Regions from separate parts of the Vreelandella mediterranea genome, predicted to be linked through region 2. Evidence: predicted binding sites of a transcription regulator. Region 2 holds the regulator's gene; the other holds the start of a gene.
What was found. Region 2 encodes sigma-54, which starts transcription at its own class of promoters, with help from an activator protein. Its sites were predicted from a motif close to TGGCACNNNNNTTGCTNT; they were not measured.

Region 1: the regulator sigma-54 is predicted to act here: its motif matches at 2,081-2,098, upstream of urtA (urea ABC transporter substrate-binding protein).

Annotation. Positions count from the first base shown of each region.
Region 1 is NZ_OZ310198.1:3,420,679-3,427,713, reverse strand. It holds gene ACWFVE_RS15860 (tripartite tricarboxylate transporter TctB family protein) at 1-330, shown strand, start outside; gene ACWFVE_RS15855 (tripartite tricarboxylate transporter permease) at 369-1,856, shown strand; gene urtA (urea ABC transporter substrate-binding protein) at 2,221-3,528, shown strand; gene urtB (urea ABC transporter permease subunit UrtB) at 3,602-5,209, shown strand; gene urtC (urea ABC transporter permease subunit UrtC) at 5,213-6,361, shown strand; gene urtD (urea ABC transporter ATP-binding protein UrtD) at 6,358-7,035, shown strand, end outside.
Region 2 is NZ_OZ310198.1:2,044,444-2,051,478, forward strand. It holds gene ACWFVE_RS09585 (KpsF/GutQ family sugar-phosphate isomerase) at 95-1,081, shown strand; gene ACWFVE_RS09590 (KdsC family phosphatase) at 1,120-1,650, shown strand; gene lptC (LPS export ABC transporter periplasmic protein LptC) at 1,661-2,245, shown strand; gene lptA (lipopolysaccharide transport periplasmic protein LptA) at 2,254-2,745, shown strand; gene lptB (LPS export ABC transporter ATP-binding protein) at 2,756-3,505, shown strand; gene ACWFVE_RS09610 (RNA polymerase factor sigma-54) at 3,611-5,023, shown strand; gene hpf (ribosome hibernation-promoting factor, HPF/YfiA family) at 5,106-5,414, shown strand; gene ACWFVE_RS09620 (PTS sugar transporter subunit IIA) at 5,419-5,889, shown strand; gene rapZ (RNase adapter RapZ) at 5,935-6,822, shown strand; gene ACWFVE_RS09630 (HPr family phosphocarrier protein) at 6,907-7,035, shown strand, end outside.

The sequences.
Region 1 (7,035 bases), 1.4 Mb from region 2:
CTGCTGGCCGGGTTTCTGTTTTTCGAAAAGCCGGCGCCGATTGCCGGCAGCGACGAGATCGATGAAGAGGCCGAACGAGGCCCGTTGCTGCTGAAACCCTGGGCCAGAGTGATCGTGACCTCGGTGGCGATCGCCGCCTACGCGCTGTTGCTCGTGCCGCTGGGTTTCGTGGTGGCCTCACTGCTTTTGTGCGTGGGCCTAACCGCCTACTACGGCTACCGCCGTCATGGGGTGAACTTGGCGGTGTCGCTGGCGGTGGTGCTGGGGCTTTATCTGTTGATGACGCGGGTGATGGACGTCTACCTGCCCACCGGCATACTGCCGATTTAAGCGCCGTCGTCTAAACGCTGCTAACGAGAGACACGCCCATGGATGCCTTGAACAATCTCATGTACGGCTTTGGCATCGCGCTCGAGCCGATCAATATCGCCTACGTTTTCGCCGGTGTGTTTGCCGGTACCATCATCGGCATGCTACCGGGCCTGGGGCCGATCAGCGCGCTGGCGCTGATGATTCCGATCACCTTCTCGATGGAACCCTCCTCGGGGCTGATCCTGATGGCCGGGGTGTACTACGGCGCCATCTTCGGCGGCTCGACCTCGTCGATCCTCTTGAACGCCCCGGGGGTCGCGGGCACCGTGGCCACCTCCTTCGATGGCTACCCCTTGGCCAAGCAGGGGCTGGCGGGCAAGGCGCTGGCGATTGCCGCCTATTCGTCGTTCGTGGGCGGTACGGTCTCGGTGGTCTTTCTGATGTTGGTGGCGCCGCTTCTGTCCAAAGTGGCGGTGAGCTTCGGCCCGGCGGAGTACTTCGCGCTGATGGTGCTGGGGCTGACCGCGGTAGTCTCGCTTTCGGACAAATCCCTGGTGAAAGGCCTGATCGCCGCCGTGGTGGGGGTGATGATCTCGATCGTGGGCATCGACATGCAAACCGGCACCGAGCGCTTCACCTTTGGCTCGGCGCAGTTGCTCGACGGCATCGATTTCCTGGTGGTGGCGCTGGGTATCTTCGCCCTGGCCGAGGTGTTCTACATGCTGCTGCGCGGCGGCGGTGGCAAGGAAGCGCCGCGTAACGCCATCGGCTCGCTCAAGCTTACCCGCTCGGAAGTGGGGCAGATCGCCGGGCCGGTTAGCCGAAGCTCGGTGCTGGGCTTTTTCACCGGCGTGCTGCCGGGCGCGGGCGCCACGATCGGCTCGTTTCTGGGCTATAGCATGGAAAAACGCATCGCCAAAGACGGCGATACCTTCGGCAAGGGCAACATCAAGGGCGTAGCCGCGCCGGAAGCGGCCAACAACGCCGCCTGTACCGGCTCCTTCGTACCGCTTTTGACCCTGGGTGTCCCCGGCTCCGGCACCACGGCGGTGCTGCTGGGCGCGCTTCTGGTCATGGGTGTCACTCCGGGTCCGATGATGCTCGAACAGCGCCCGGACGTGTTCTGGGGCGTGGTGGCGAGTATGTACGTGGGCAACATCTTCTTGCTGGTGCTCAACCTGCCGCTGATTCCCTTGATCGCCAAGATACTCGATCTACCCCGGGCGATGCTGCTCTCGCTGATTCTGATATTTTGCATGATCGGCGTGTACGGCATGAGCTTCAGCGTGTTCGATCTACTGCTGCTGCTCGGATTTGGCCTGCTGGGTCTTGGCATGCGGCTGTTCGGCTTTCCCGCCGCGCCACTAATTCTTGCGCTGATTCTGGGCAATATCATGGAGGAGTCCATGCGTCGGGCGCTGCAGATCTCCGGCGGCGACTGGATGACCTTCGTCGAGAAGCCCATTTCGCTCTCGCTGCTCGCCATCGCGCTTTTGTCGCTTTTGCTGCCGCTACTCAAAAAGCGCCGCAAGCGCGCGGCGTAATCGAGTTTTCCCCTTTTGAGCGCCCGCTTCGGGCGCTTTTTTTATGCGTGTTCTCGGGGCATGGCCCATTGAGTCCTTGTGGTGCAGGCGCTCGTTTTGGTGCATATCGAGAGTGCAGTTTTTCAACGACGCCGCGCCGCGCTGGTGCGAACGCGCTCTCAGAAGCGTGGTTGGTCGTATTTAGCTCTTTGATATAAATGCTTTTTGGTTGGCGTGGCCCACATTGGCGCACACCTTGCAGCCGTTATAAGCGATACCTCGCGGGTTTTCACCACAAGGCCCGCCGCTCAAATAACGAGCCCTCCCCAAAGGGCGCAAGGAGATCCAAGTGGCCAAGCTAACGCATCCTCTCTCTCGCCGTTTCATGACCTCGCTACTGGCTGCCGCCGTCATGGGCGCCGGCGCCCAGGCCGTGGCTCAGGAAAATAACGACCCGATCAAGGTCGGCATTCTGCACTCGCTCTCCGGCACCATGGCGATCAGCGAGTCGACGCTGAAAGACACTGTCGAGATGCTCATCGAGCAGCAAAACGACGCGGGCGGGCTGCTGGGCCGGGATCTTGAGGCCGTAGTGGTCGACCCGGCTTCCAACTGGCCGCTGTTCGCCGAGCGTGCCCGCGAGCTGCTCGCCCAGGAAGAGGTGGACGTGATCTTCGGCAATTGGACCTCCGTTTCGCGCAAGGCGGTGCTGCCGGTGGTAGAAGAGCTCAATGGCCTGCTCTTCTACCCGGTACAGTACGAAGGCGAAGAGTCCTCGGAAAACGTCTTCTACACCGGTGCTGCCCCCAACCAGCAGGCGATTCCCGCCGTTGAATATCTGATCAATGAAGTGGGCATCGAGCGCTTTGCGCTGATCGGCACCGACTACGTCTACCCGCGTACCACCAACCGTATTCTCGAAGCCTTCTTGAAGGATGAGCACGACGTGGCGGACGAAGATATCATGGTCGACTACACGCCCTTCGGCCATTCGGACTGGCAAAACATCGTCTCCGAGATCCGCCGCTTCGGCGAAGAGGGCAAGCGTACCGCCGTAGTCTCCACCATCAACGGCGATGCTAACGTGCCGTTTTATCGGGAGCTTGCCAACCAGGGCATCGACGCCGCCGACATTCCGGTCATCGCCTTTTCGGTAGGCGAGCAGGAGCTTTCCGGTATCGACACCGGCCCGTTGGTCGGCCACCTGGCCGCGTGGAACTACTTCATGAGCGTGGACACCGACGAGAACTATGACTTCATCGACGCCTGGATCGAGCACACCGGCGACGAGATGTCGGTGACCAACGACCCGATGGAAGCGCATTTTATTGGCTTCAATATGTGGGCGGAAGCCGTGCGCAAGGCGGGCACCACCGACGTTGATACGGTGAAAGACGCGATCATCGGCGTCACCGTACCGAATCTCTCCGGCGGCTATGCGGCGATGATGCCCAACCACCACATCACCAAGCCGGTGCTGATCGGCGAGGTGCAGGACAACGGCCAGTTCGACATCGTCTGGCAGACGCCCTCTACGGTGGCCGGCGACGCCTGGTCGGATTACCTGCCCGGTTCTCGCGATTTGATCAGTGACTGGCGCAAGCCCATGGAGTGCGGCAACTTCAACGTGGTGAACGGCTCCTGCGGTGGCAGCACCGCTTCCGAGGAAGCCGAAGAAGCGCTGGCCGAGTAACCCACCCCTCACCCGGGTCGCGCAAGCGGCCCGGGGCACGCCATCTCTTACTCATACTCAAAGGAAGAACCCGATGAGGCGTTTCCTTTTCTGGGCGCTGCTGTGCCTGCTGGCCGGCTTTTTGCCGAGTGCCTCGGCGCAAACCAACGCCACTCCGCCCAACGACGACCCCGGCTACGCGCTGCTCGAAACCCTGGACGTGGACTCCTACCGCGACAAGGGCGAGGCGATTACCGCCATCCTGCAAAGCGACGACGAGCGCGCGCGGGAGTGGCTTCAGGCACTTCTGGATGGCCGCCTGCAGCGCACCGACGACGGTCGCTTCGTGGTCGTTCTGAACAATACCGGGCGCAACTGGCCGGTGGAAGACGCCCTGAGCGGCGAGGCGCTCGGCGAAATGTCGCGTCGCGAGCTGGATCGCATCGGCATCAACAACGCGCTGCGTAACCAGCTTAGAAGCGCTATCGCCGTGGTGGATCTCTACTCGCCCAACGTGGAGCGCCGGCGCTCCTCCGCCGAGCGCCTGTTGGGGGAAGTGGATAGCGAGCTTCTGGACACGCTCGCACCGGTGATCGACGACGCGGAAGACGAGTACGTGCGTCGGCGTCTGACTCAGGCGCTGGCGATCTACCAGGCAGAAAACGGCGAGATGGAGGGCGTCGAGACGCTGTCGGGCAGCCTGCACCCCCGCGCTCGCGTGGCCTTGAACCGCGCCGCGAGCGGCGATAATCCGGCGGTGGCCGAGGCAGCGCGCAACGCCTTGGGTAACATCGAGCAGAGCCTCAAGATCAACCGCGGCGTCGAGACGCTCTACTTCGGCCTGAGCCTGGGCTCAGTGCTGGTACTCGCGGCGATTGGGCTTGCGATCACCTTTGGCGTGATGGGCGTGATCAACATGGCCCACGGCGAGCTGATGATGCTCGGCGCCTACACCACCTGGATGATGCAGCAGCTGTTGCCCGGACAACCCGGCCTTGCGCTGATTCTCTCGATACCGGCGGGCTTTTTGGTGGCCGCACTTGCCGGCATTGCCATCGAGCGCAGCGTGATCCAGTTCTTGAAGGGCCGCCCGCTGGAAACGCTGCTGGCCACCTTCGGTATCAGCCTGATTCTTCAGCAGCTGGTGCGCACGGTGATATCGCCGCTCAACCGCACGGTGATCACCCCGGAGTGGATGAGTGGCTCGCTGGTGATCAACGACGCGCTGTCGCTCACGCTCAACCGCCTTTACGTCATGGGCTTTGCGCTGTTGGTATTTGCCGGGCTGATGCTGGTCATGCGCCGCACGCGCTTGGGGTTAGAGGTGCGCGCCGTGACGCAGAACCGCGCCATGGCGCGCTCCATGGGCATTCGCGCCACTCGAGTCGATATCATGACGTTTGCGCTGGGCTCCGGTGTGGCTGGGCTTGCCGGCGTGGCGCTTTCTCAGCTCACCAACGTGGGGCCGAACCTCGGTCAGAACTACATTATCGATTCGTTCATGGTGGTGGTGTTCGGCGGCGTGGGGAATCTTTGGGGCACGCTGGTGGCCGGGCTCTCGCTGGGTGTCATCAATCAGGTCCTCGAGCCCTGGGCCGGGGCGGTACTCGCCAAGATCATCGTGCTCGTGTTCATTATCCTGTTCATTCAAAAGCGCCCGCGGGGACTCTTCCCGCAGAAGGGCCGCGCGGCGGAGGGTTAAGCGATGAGCCTGCATTCAACCTCGAGCCGCTTCTGGCTCCCCCGCCCCTTTGGCGAACGCGCCACGCAGATTTTCCTCGGCGTGCTGCTGGCGGCACTTATCATTGTCACCGTGCTGCACGTGGCTGTTCCCCAGGGCAGCGCGCTGCATATCAACGCCTATACGGTGAACCTGTTCGGCAAGTACTTGAGCTACGCGCTGCTCGCCGTGGCGGTGGATCTGGTCTGGGGGTATCTGGGCATTTTGAGCCTGGGCCACGGGGCGTTTTTCGCCATCGGTGGTTACGCCATGGGCATGTACCTGATGCGCCAGATTGGTGAGCGCGGCACCTACGGCGACCCGGTACTGCCGGACTTCATGGTGTTTCTCAACTGGGAGAGCCTGCCCTGGTACTGGCACGGCTTCGACATGGCCTGGTTCGCCTTCGCCATGGTGCTGCTGGCGCCCGGGCTTCTGGCGCTGATCTTCGGCTTTCTGGCGTTTCGCTCCCGGGTCACCGGCGTGTATCTCTCGATCATCACCCAGGCGCTCACCTTTGCGCTGATGCTGGCGTTTTTCCGCAACGAGATGGGCTTTGGCGGCAACAACGGCCTGACGGATTTCCGCGAGATACTCGGCTTCAACCTGCGCAGTTCTGACACGCGCCTCGGGCTCTTTATAGCCTCCGGGGTGGCGCTGGCGCTGGGCTATATTCTCTGCCGGGCGATCGTCACCAGTAAGCTGGGCCGGGTGTGTGTGGCGACCCGGGACGCCGAGGCGCGTACGCGCTTCATCGGCTACCGGGTCGAGCGCTTCCAGCTGTTCGTGTTCGTGGTCTCGGCGATGCTCGCGGGTGTGGCCGGCGCGCTCTACGTGCCCCAGGTGGGCATCATCAACCCCAGCGAGTTCGCGCCACTGTTTTCCATCGAGATCGTTTTATGGGTGGCCCTCGGTGGCCGCGCCACGCTCTATGGCGCGGTGATTGGCGCCATTCTGGTCAACTACGCCAAGACCGTGTTCACCGGCGTGATGCCCGACGCCTGGCTCTTTGCCCTCGGTGGGCTCTTCGTGCTGGTCACCGTGCTGCTGCCCAAGGGCGTGGCCGGGCTGCTGCCCCATCTTTCGCGGCGGCGTACCCCTTCATCCAGTGAGCCCCGGGAGGCGAACGCATGAGCTTTATAGAGTCGCTGAAAGCCCGCGATCGGGTGTTCGATTTCATGACGCCGCAGGCCTCGAAGGTGGACGTGCGTCACGGCCCGATTCTCTACATGGAAGACGTCACGGTCAGCTTCGACGGCTTCAAGGCGATCGACAAGCTGAACCTGACCATCGACGACGGCGAGCTTCGCTGCATCATCGGCCCCAACGGGGCGGGCAAAACCACCATGATGGATATCATCACCGGCAAGACCCGGCCCACCGAGGGTAGCGTCTGGTTCGGCAGCCGCCACAACCTTTTGAACATGAACGAGCCGGAGATCGCGAGCCTCGGCATCGGGCGCAAGTTTCAAAAGCCCACGGTGTTCGAGGCGCTCAGCGTATTCGAGAACCTGGAGCTCGCCATGGCCGCGGACAAGCGCATCCTACCGACGCTCACCGCGCGCATGACCGGCGAGATCCGGGACCGCATCGACGAAGTGCTGGAGACCATCGGCCTGACTCAGCTTCGTTTTCAGCCGGCGGGCATTCTCTCGCATGGCCAGAAACAGTGGCTCGAGATCGGCATGCTCTTGATGCAGCGCCCGCGCCTGCTGCTGGTGGACGAGCCCGTGGCCGGGATGACCGAGCAGGAGATGGAGCGCACCGCCGAGCTTCTCACCGGGCTTGCCGGCAAGCAGTCGGTGGTG
Region 2 (7,035 bases):
TTGCTCTACAAGGAATTGTCAAAACGGCGATACCTATCCATTGATCCAAAATGCTATTCTAAGGCCTTAATACCGCAAGCTTAGTGAGCCCATAATGTCAGCGCCTCTCGCCTCCCCCAGCGCGTTACGTGAAAGCGCCCTGCGCACGCTACAAATCGAGCAGGCCGCCATAGGCGAGCTTCAGGAAAAGTTGGACGAACATTTCGATCACGCCTGCGCCTTGATTCTGGCCTGCCAGGGGCGGGTGGTCGTGACCGGCATGGGCAAATCCGGCCATATCGCCGGCAAGCTGGCGGCCACGCTTGCCAGCACCGGCACGCCGGCCTTTTTCGTCCACCCGGGTGAAGCGAGCCACGGCGACCTGGGGATGATCACCCGCTCGGATGTGGTCATCGCGCTCTCGAATTCCGGCGAAACCGCCGAGGTCACCGCCCTCTTGCCGCTTTTGAAGCGTTTGGGCGTGCCTTTGATCAGCATGACCGGCCGCCCCGAGTCCACGCTTGGCACCCACGCCGACGCCCATCTGAATAGCGGCGTGGCCCGGGAGGCGTGCCCGCTCGACCTGGCGCCGACCAGCTCGACCACCGCGGCCCTGGCGCTGGGGGACGCGCTGGCAGTCGCGCTTTTGGAGGCGCGGGGCTTTACTGCGGAGGACTTCGCACTTTCCCACCCCGGTGGCAGCCTTGGCAAGCGTTTGCTTCTGCGCGTGAAGGATCTGATGCACAGCGGCGAGCGTCTGCCGACGGTCCCCTTGGGCAGCCCGCTTCGCGATGCGCTTTTGGAAATCACCCGCCAGGGGCTTGGCTTTACCTGCGTGGTCGACGCCCAGGGCCGACTGGCCGGCGTTTACACCGACGGTGACCTGCGCCGGACCCTCGACGAACACCACGATTTACGTGTCATCAGCGTCGATACGGTCATGACTCGTCCGGGCAAGCGCATCCGCCCGGACATGCTCGCCGCCGAGGCCGTCCGCCTGATGGAGGATAGCCGCATTACTGCGCTTGCGGTGGTCGATGAACACGAGCGCCCCATTGGTGCCTTACACATGCACGACCTGCTTTCGAGCGGCGTGATTTAAACCGTACTCAGTCCCAATACCGCTATAAAGGAGACTCCATGGCCGTACCCGATGCTTTAAACGACCGCATCCGCCACGTTCGCCTGCTCGCGATCGACGTGGACGGAGTACTCACCGACGGCCGCCTCTACTTTCAGGCCGACGGTGTCGAAATCAAGGCTTTTCACACCCAGGACGGCCACGGCCTCAAGCTTTTGAAGCGCGCCGGCTTTTACGTCGCGCTAATCACCGGCCGGGACTCGCCCATGGTCAGCCAACGCGCGAAGTCGCTAGGGATCACCCACGTCTATCAAGGCGTCGAGCACAAGCTCGATACCCTTAAAGCGCTCTGTAAGCGTTTGGACATCACCCTCGATCAGGTGGCCTATTGCGGCGACGATCTGCCCGATCTTGGCTGCATCAAACGGGCCGGTGTCGGCATTACCGTGCCCAACGCGCCGGACTACATGCATACCCACGCCGACTGGATCACCGACTCACTTGGCGGCCACGGCGCGGTGCGCGAAATTTGCGATACGCTGCTGATGACCCAGGGCCACTGGGACGCGGTGATGGACACCTACCTCTAGAGGCAACGCGATGGCGGGTTTGACGATAACGCGGATCAGAAAACGCCTGTGGCTACCGGCGCTGGTCATTGCGCTGGGGGCCTGGCTCGTCTGGCTCGACCCGCGCGGGCCGGAGGTCGTCGAGGTCGACCCGGACGTACAGCGCGAGGAACCCGGCCATGTGCTGGAAAATGCCGAGCTTACGCTGTTTGGCGAAACCGGCGGCGTCACACAGCACCTTAGAACGCCGCACCTGGTCCATACACCTCAGCAAGCGCTGACCGAGGTCGACGCGCCGCGCGCGACGCTATTCGATTCCGACCAGCGCCAGTGGCTCGCCAGCGCTGACCACGGCATACTGCAAAACGAGCGTCAGTCGCTGGTCATGGAGGGCTCGGCCAGACTGCTCGCCCCGGAGGAGGGCTGGCAGCTCGATACCGAGCGGTTACACTACGATGGCGTCGACCGCCACGCCTACACCGAGGCACCGGCCCTTTTACAGCAGCCTCCTCAGCAGATGAGCGCCAACCGCATGGATGTCTGGCTCGACACGAGCCAGGTCCGGCTCACCGATAACGTACGCGGCACTCACCCGCCCGCCCGCTCAACGCCTTAGGAGTCGTTATGCACCCGTTTTTACGTACCGCGCTACTGGTACTGGCCCTGCCTTTGAGCGCCGCCGCCCAGACAAGCCAGGCCCCCGTCGAAGTCGAAGCCGACCGGCTCGATCTTGATCAGCGCGCGGGTACCGCCGTCTACTCCGGCAATGTGGATATCCGCCAGGGGGAAATGCAGATTCGCGGCGACCGTGTCGAAATCTCGCGCAACGACGCCGGCGAGCTTTCCCAGGCAGTGGCCACCGGCGAGCGCGCCTACCTTCGTAATCAGCTCGAAAACGACGGAGGCCCGATGGAAGGTTGGGCGCGGCGTATCGTCTACCACGTCAGCGAACGGCGCATCGAGCTTATCGACCAGGCCGAACTCCACCAGCGAGCCGACCGCTTTCAGGGCGGGCGCCTTGAGTACTTCATCGACCGCGAAGTGGTTCAGGCGCGCTCAGACGTTAGCGGTAGCGACAACCAGCGCATCCGCATGACGCTACAGCCCGCGCAATAGGAGAATGACCGTGTCGAGCACGCAATCTGGGGCGGTCAAAACGCTTCACGCCCGCCATCTCGCCAAAAGCTACAAGCGCCGCCGGGTGGTAAAAGACATCAACCTGGAGATCACCCAGGGCAGCGTGGTGGGCCTACTCGGGCCCAACGGGGCGGGCAAGACCACCTCGTTTTATATGATCGTGGGCCTGGTCAAGGCCGATGCCGGCACGGTAGGAATCGACGAGCGCGACCTGACCCGGGCACCGATGCACGAACGCGCCACCGCCGGCATCGGCTACCTCCCCCAGGAGGCATCGATTTTTCGCAAGCTGTCGGTGGCCGATAACATCATGGCGATTCTGGAAACGCGCAAGGAGCTGGACCGCCGCGCCCGGGAGGCGCGCCTGGAGCAATTGCTCGACGATTTCCACATCACCCATATCCGCGACAACCTGGGCATGAGTCTTTCCGGCGGCGAACGCCGCCGCGTGGAGATTGCCCGCTCGCTTGCCACCGACCCCGCGTTCATTTTGCTCGACGAGCCCTTCGCCGGGGTCGACCCGATCTCGGTCGGCGAGATCAAGTCGATCATCCTGGCTCTCAAGGCACGCCACATCGGCGTGCTGATCACCGACCACAACGTGCGCGAGACGCTGGATATCTGCGATATCGCCTATATCGTGGGTGACGGCCACATCATTGCAAGCGGTGACTCAACCGCCATTTTGAATAACCAGAAGGTTCGTGAGGTCTATCTGGGCGCCGATTTCCGCCTCTAAACCATCGCCAATCCTAAAGTTCCGTGTAGTGGCATATTTATTGCACTTGCGCCGGACCCCAACTCGCACTAGGGTGGAGCTTTACGAGTAACGAGTGGTTCTTCAATGGTCATGAAAGCCTCTTTACAGCTGCGTGTCGGCACACAGCTGACCATGACGCCTCAACTGCAGCAGGCCATTGCCCTGCTACAGCTTTCCACCCTCGATCTTCGCCAGGAAATCCAGCAGGCGCTCGACGCCAACCCGTTGCTGGAACAAGAGGACGAGTTTGGCGAAGAGAGCGTGACCGAGACCGCCGAAGCCGAATGGGAAGAAAGCATCCCCAGCGAACTCTCCATCGATAGCGAGTGGTCCGACACCTATCAGGACATGGCGGCCAGCGCCGGCAGTGAGGGGCCGGATTTCGAGCGACAGGCGGCGGGCCAAAGCCTGCATGGCCACCTGCTTTGGCAGCTGGCCATGACCGACGCCAGTGAGCGCGAATACGCCATTGCCGAAAGCCTGATCGACGCGCTGGACCCCAACGGTTACCTCACCCAGCCTCTCAACGATATTCGCGAAGGGCTCAAGGCCCAGGGGCTCGAGGGTTTGAGTCAGCGCGAGGTGGAAAACACGCTGATGCGTATGCAGCAGTTCGAACCCACCGGCGTTTTCGCCCGCGACCTTCGCGAATGTCTGATGCTCCAACTCGCCACCCTGGCCGACGACACGCCGCTTCTGGTGCCCGCCAAGCGCCTGGTGCGCCAGTTTCTCGAAGCGCTCGGCAAGGACGACATGCGCCTTTTGAAGCGCCGCCTGGGGCTTGACGACGAGCAACTCGATGACGTCATCGGACTGATCAGAAGCCTGGACCCGCGCCCGGGCAGCGCATATGGCATCACCAACGATAGCTACATCACTCCGGATCTGGTGGTACGCCACGATAACGAAGGCTGGCACCTCGAGCTCAACCCCGAGGCGCTTCCGCGGCTGCGCGTCCAGCCTGATTACGCAAGCCTGATCAAGCGGGCGGACAAGAGCCAGGACAACCAGTTTTTAAAAGAGCACCTACAAGAGGCTCGCTGGCTGATCAAGAGCCTTTCGAGTCGCAACGATACGCTGTTACGCGTCGGTCGCGAGATCATCGCCCGCCAGCTTGGCTTTTTGGAGCGCGGCGAAGAGGCCATGAAACCCTTGATACTCGCCGATATCGCCGAGGCCGTGGAGATGCACGAGTCGACGATTTCACGGGTGACGACGCAAAAATACATTCACACCCCCCGCGGCGTATTTGAGCTCAAGTACTTCTTCTCGAGCCAAGTGAGCGGTCATGACGGCAACGACAGCCACTCCAGCACGGCGATCCGCGCCCGGTTGAAAAAACTGATTCAAGAAGAGACGCCAGGCAAGCCGCTCTCGGACAGCCGCCTGGTGTCACTATTGGAAGATGGCGGTATTAGCGTAGCGCGGCGCACGGTGGCAAAATACCGCGAGGCCATGGGGATTCCCTCCTCCAGCGAACGGCGGCGTTTGCGTTAAAAAGTGAAACTGGCCGCCGGGGCTTTGCAACGGTAGAAAAAGGGTTACAATCAAAGGACAGTCCTGGATTAGGAGTACGTCGATGCAAGTCAATATTACGGGCCATCACCTGGAACTGACCGACGCTCTGCGCGATTACGTTAACGAAAAACTCGAACGTATCGAGCGTCACTACGACAATATCACCACCGTTCATGTCACGCTTTCCATCGAGAAAGAGCGTCAGCAGGCCGCCTGCACCCTCCATGCGGCCGGCGCCGATTTGCACGCCGAAGCCCAGGACAACGACATGTACGCCGCCATTGACGCGCTGGCCGACAAAATCGACCGCCAACTCGTAAAACACAAGGAAAAAGCACAAGCTCGCGCCCAGGGCGCTGGCGTGCGTTAAATCGATGACCCTGGAAACCATACTCCCCCCGGAGCGCGTGCTGTTCGACGTCCCCGGGGGCAGCAAAAAGCGCGTGCTGGAGTTCTTCAGCACCTTCATCGCCCAAAATACGCCCAGCCTGGATAGCCAGGAAGTGTTCAGCCGTCTGATAGGCCGGGAGCGATTAGGCAGTACCGGCATTGGTAATGGGGTCGCGATTCCCCATGCCCGCAGCCCTCACTGCAGCGCCCCTATCGCCGGCTTTCTAAAGCTTGCCGAACCGGTGGATTTCGACGCCATCGACGGTGACCCGGTGGATTTGGTGTTTGTACTGCTGGTGCCGGAAGAGGCCGACGACACCCACCTTGCGCTGTTGGGTCAGGTCGCCACCATCATGAATGACGCCGCCACGCGCGCGCAGTTTCGCAAATGCGAGAGCCAGCGCGAGCTTTTGGAGATCGTCACCGCCAAAATTCGCGAGCAAACGGGCAGCTAAATCAAGGCCCTACCCACCCAGCCCTACAGACCGAAGAGAAACACTATGCAACTGGTGATTATCAGCGGCCGCTCCGGGTCGGGAAAGTCCATTGCGCTTCAGGCGCTGGAGGACCTGGGCTACTACGCCATCGACAACTTGCCGGCCATGCTGCTGGGTTCACTGGTCGATGAGCTAAGACAGCAAGGCGAGCGCACGCACCTGGCGGTGAGTATCGATGCGCGCAACCTGCCCACGGCCCTGGAGCGCTTTCCGGCCCTGCTTCAGGACATCAAATCCGGCAGTACCCGCGTACAGGTGATTTATCTCACCACCGACGCCCGGATTTTGCTCGAGCGCTATTCGGCCACGCGCCGGCGCCACCCGCTGACCCGGGACAGCGGGATGACCCTGGAAGAAGCGATCGCCAAGGAGGAAGAGACGCTTTTTGGCATCCGCGAACTGGCGGATCTAATGATCGACACCTCGCGGCTGACGGTGCACGATTTGCGCGGACGGATCACCGACCAGCTGGGCCACCAGCGCCAGAGCCAGCTCACCCTGACGCTCGAGTCGTTTGGCTACAAGCGGGGAGTGCCGCTGGACGCGGATATCGTGTTCGATATCCGCTGTCTGCCCAACCCTTACTGGGACCCGACGCTTAGACACTTCACCGGGCGCGACGCCGAGATTGCCACCTTTTTAGAGGCCTATCCGGTCGTCGATGAGATGGGCATGGATATTCTCAACTGGCTGGAGAAGTGGCTTCCGGCCTACCAGAGCAGCCAGCGCAGCTACATGACCATCGCTATCGGCTGTACCGGCGGCCAGCACCGCTCGGTGTACATGGTCGAACAGCTGGCCAAAAAGATGCTCGATAAGCGCTCCAGCGTACAGCTTCGCCACCGCGAGCTGGGCATTCACTACAGCGTTGATGACGCCACCCCATCGTAATGCTGGGCGGCGGGAGCTTGCCGTGTCATCCCTTATGAACCACGCACATTCAATCAAGACACCGCTAGGCAAAAAGGAACCAGGGTGCCCGAAAGAATTCTTACATTGACCAACCAGCGCGGCCTTCACGCCCGCGCCGCCACCAAGCTTGTCACCTGCGCGCAGCGGTTCGAGTCTCGGGTATACGTCTATAAGCAGACCCAGAAGGCCGAC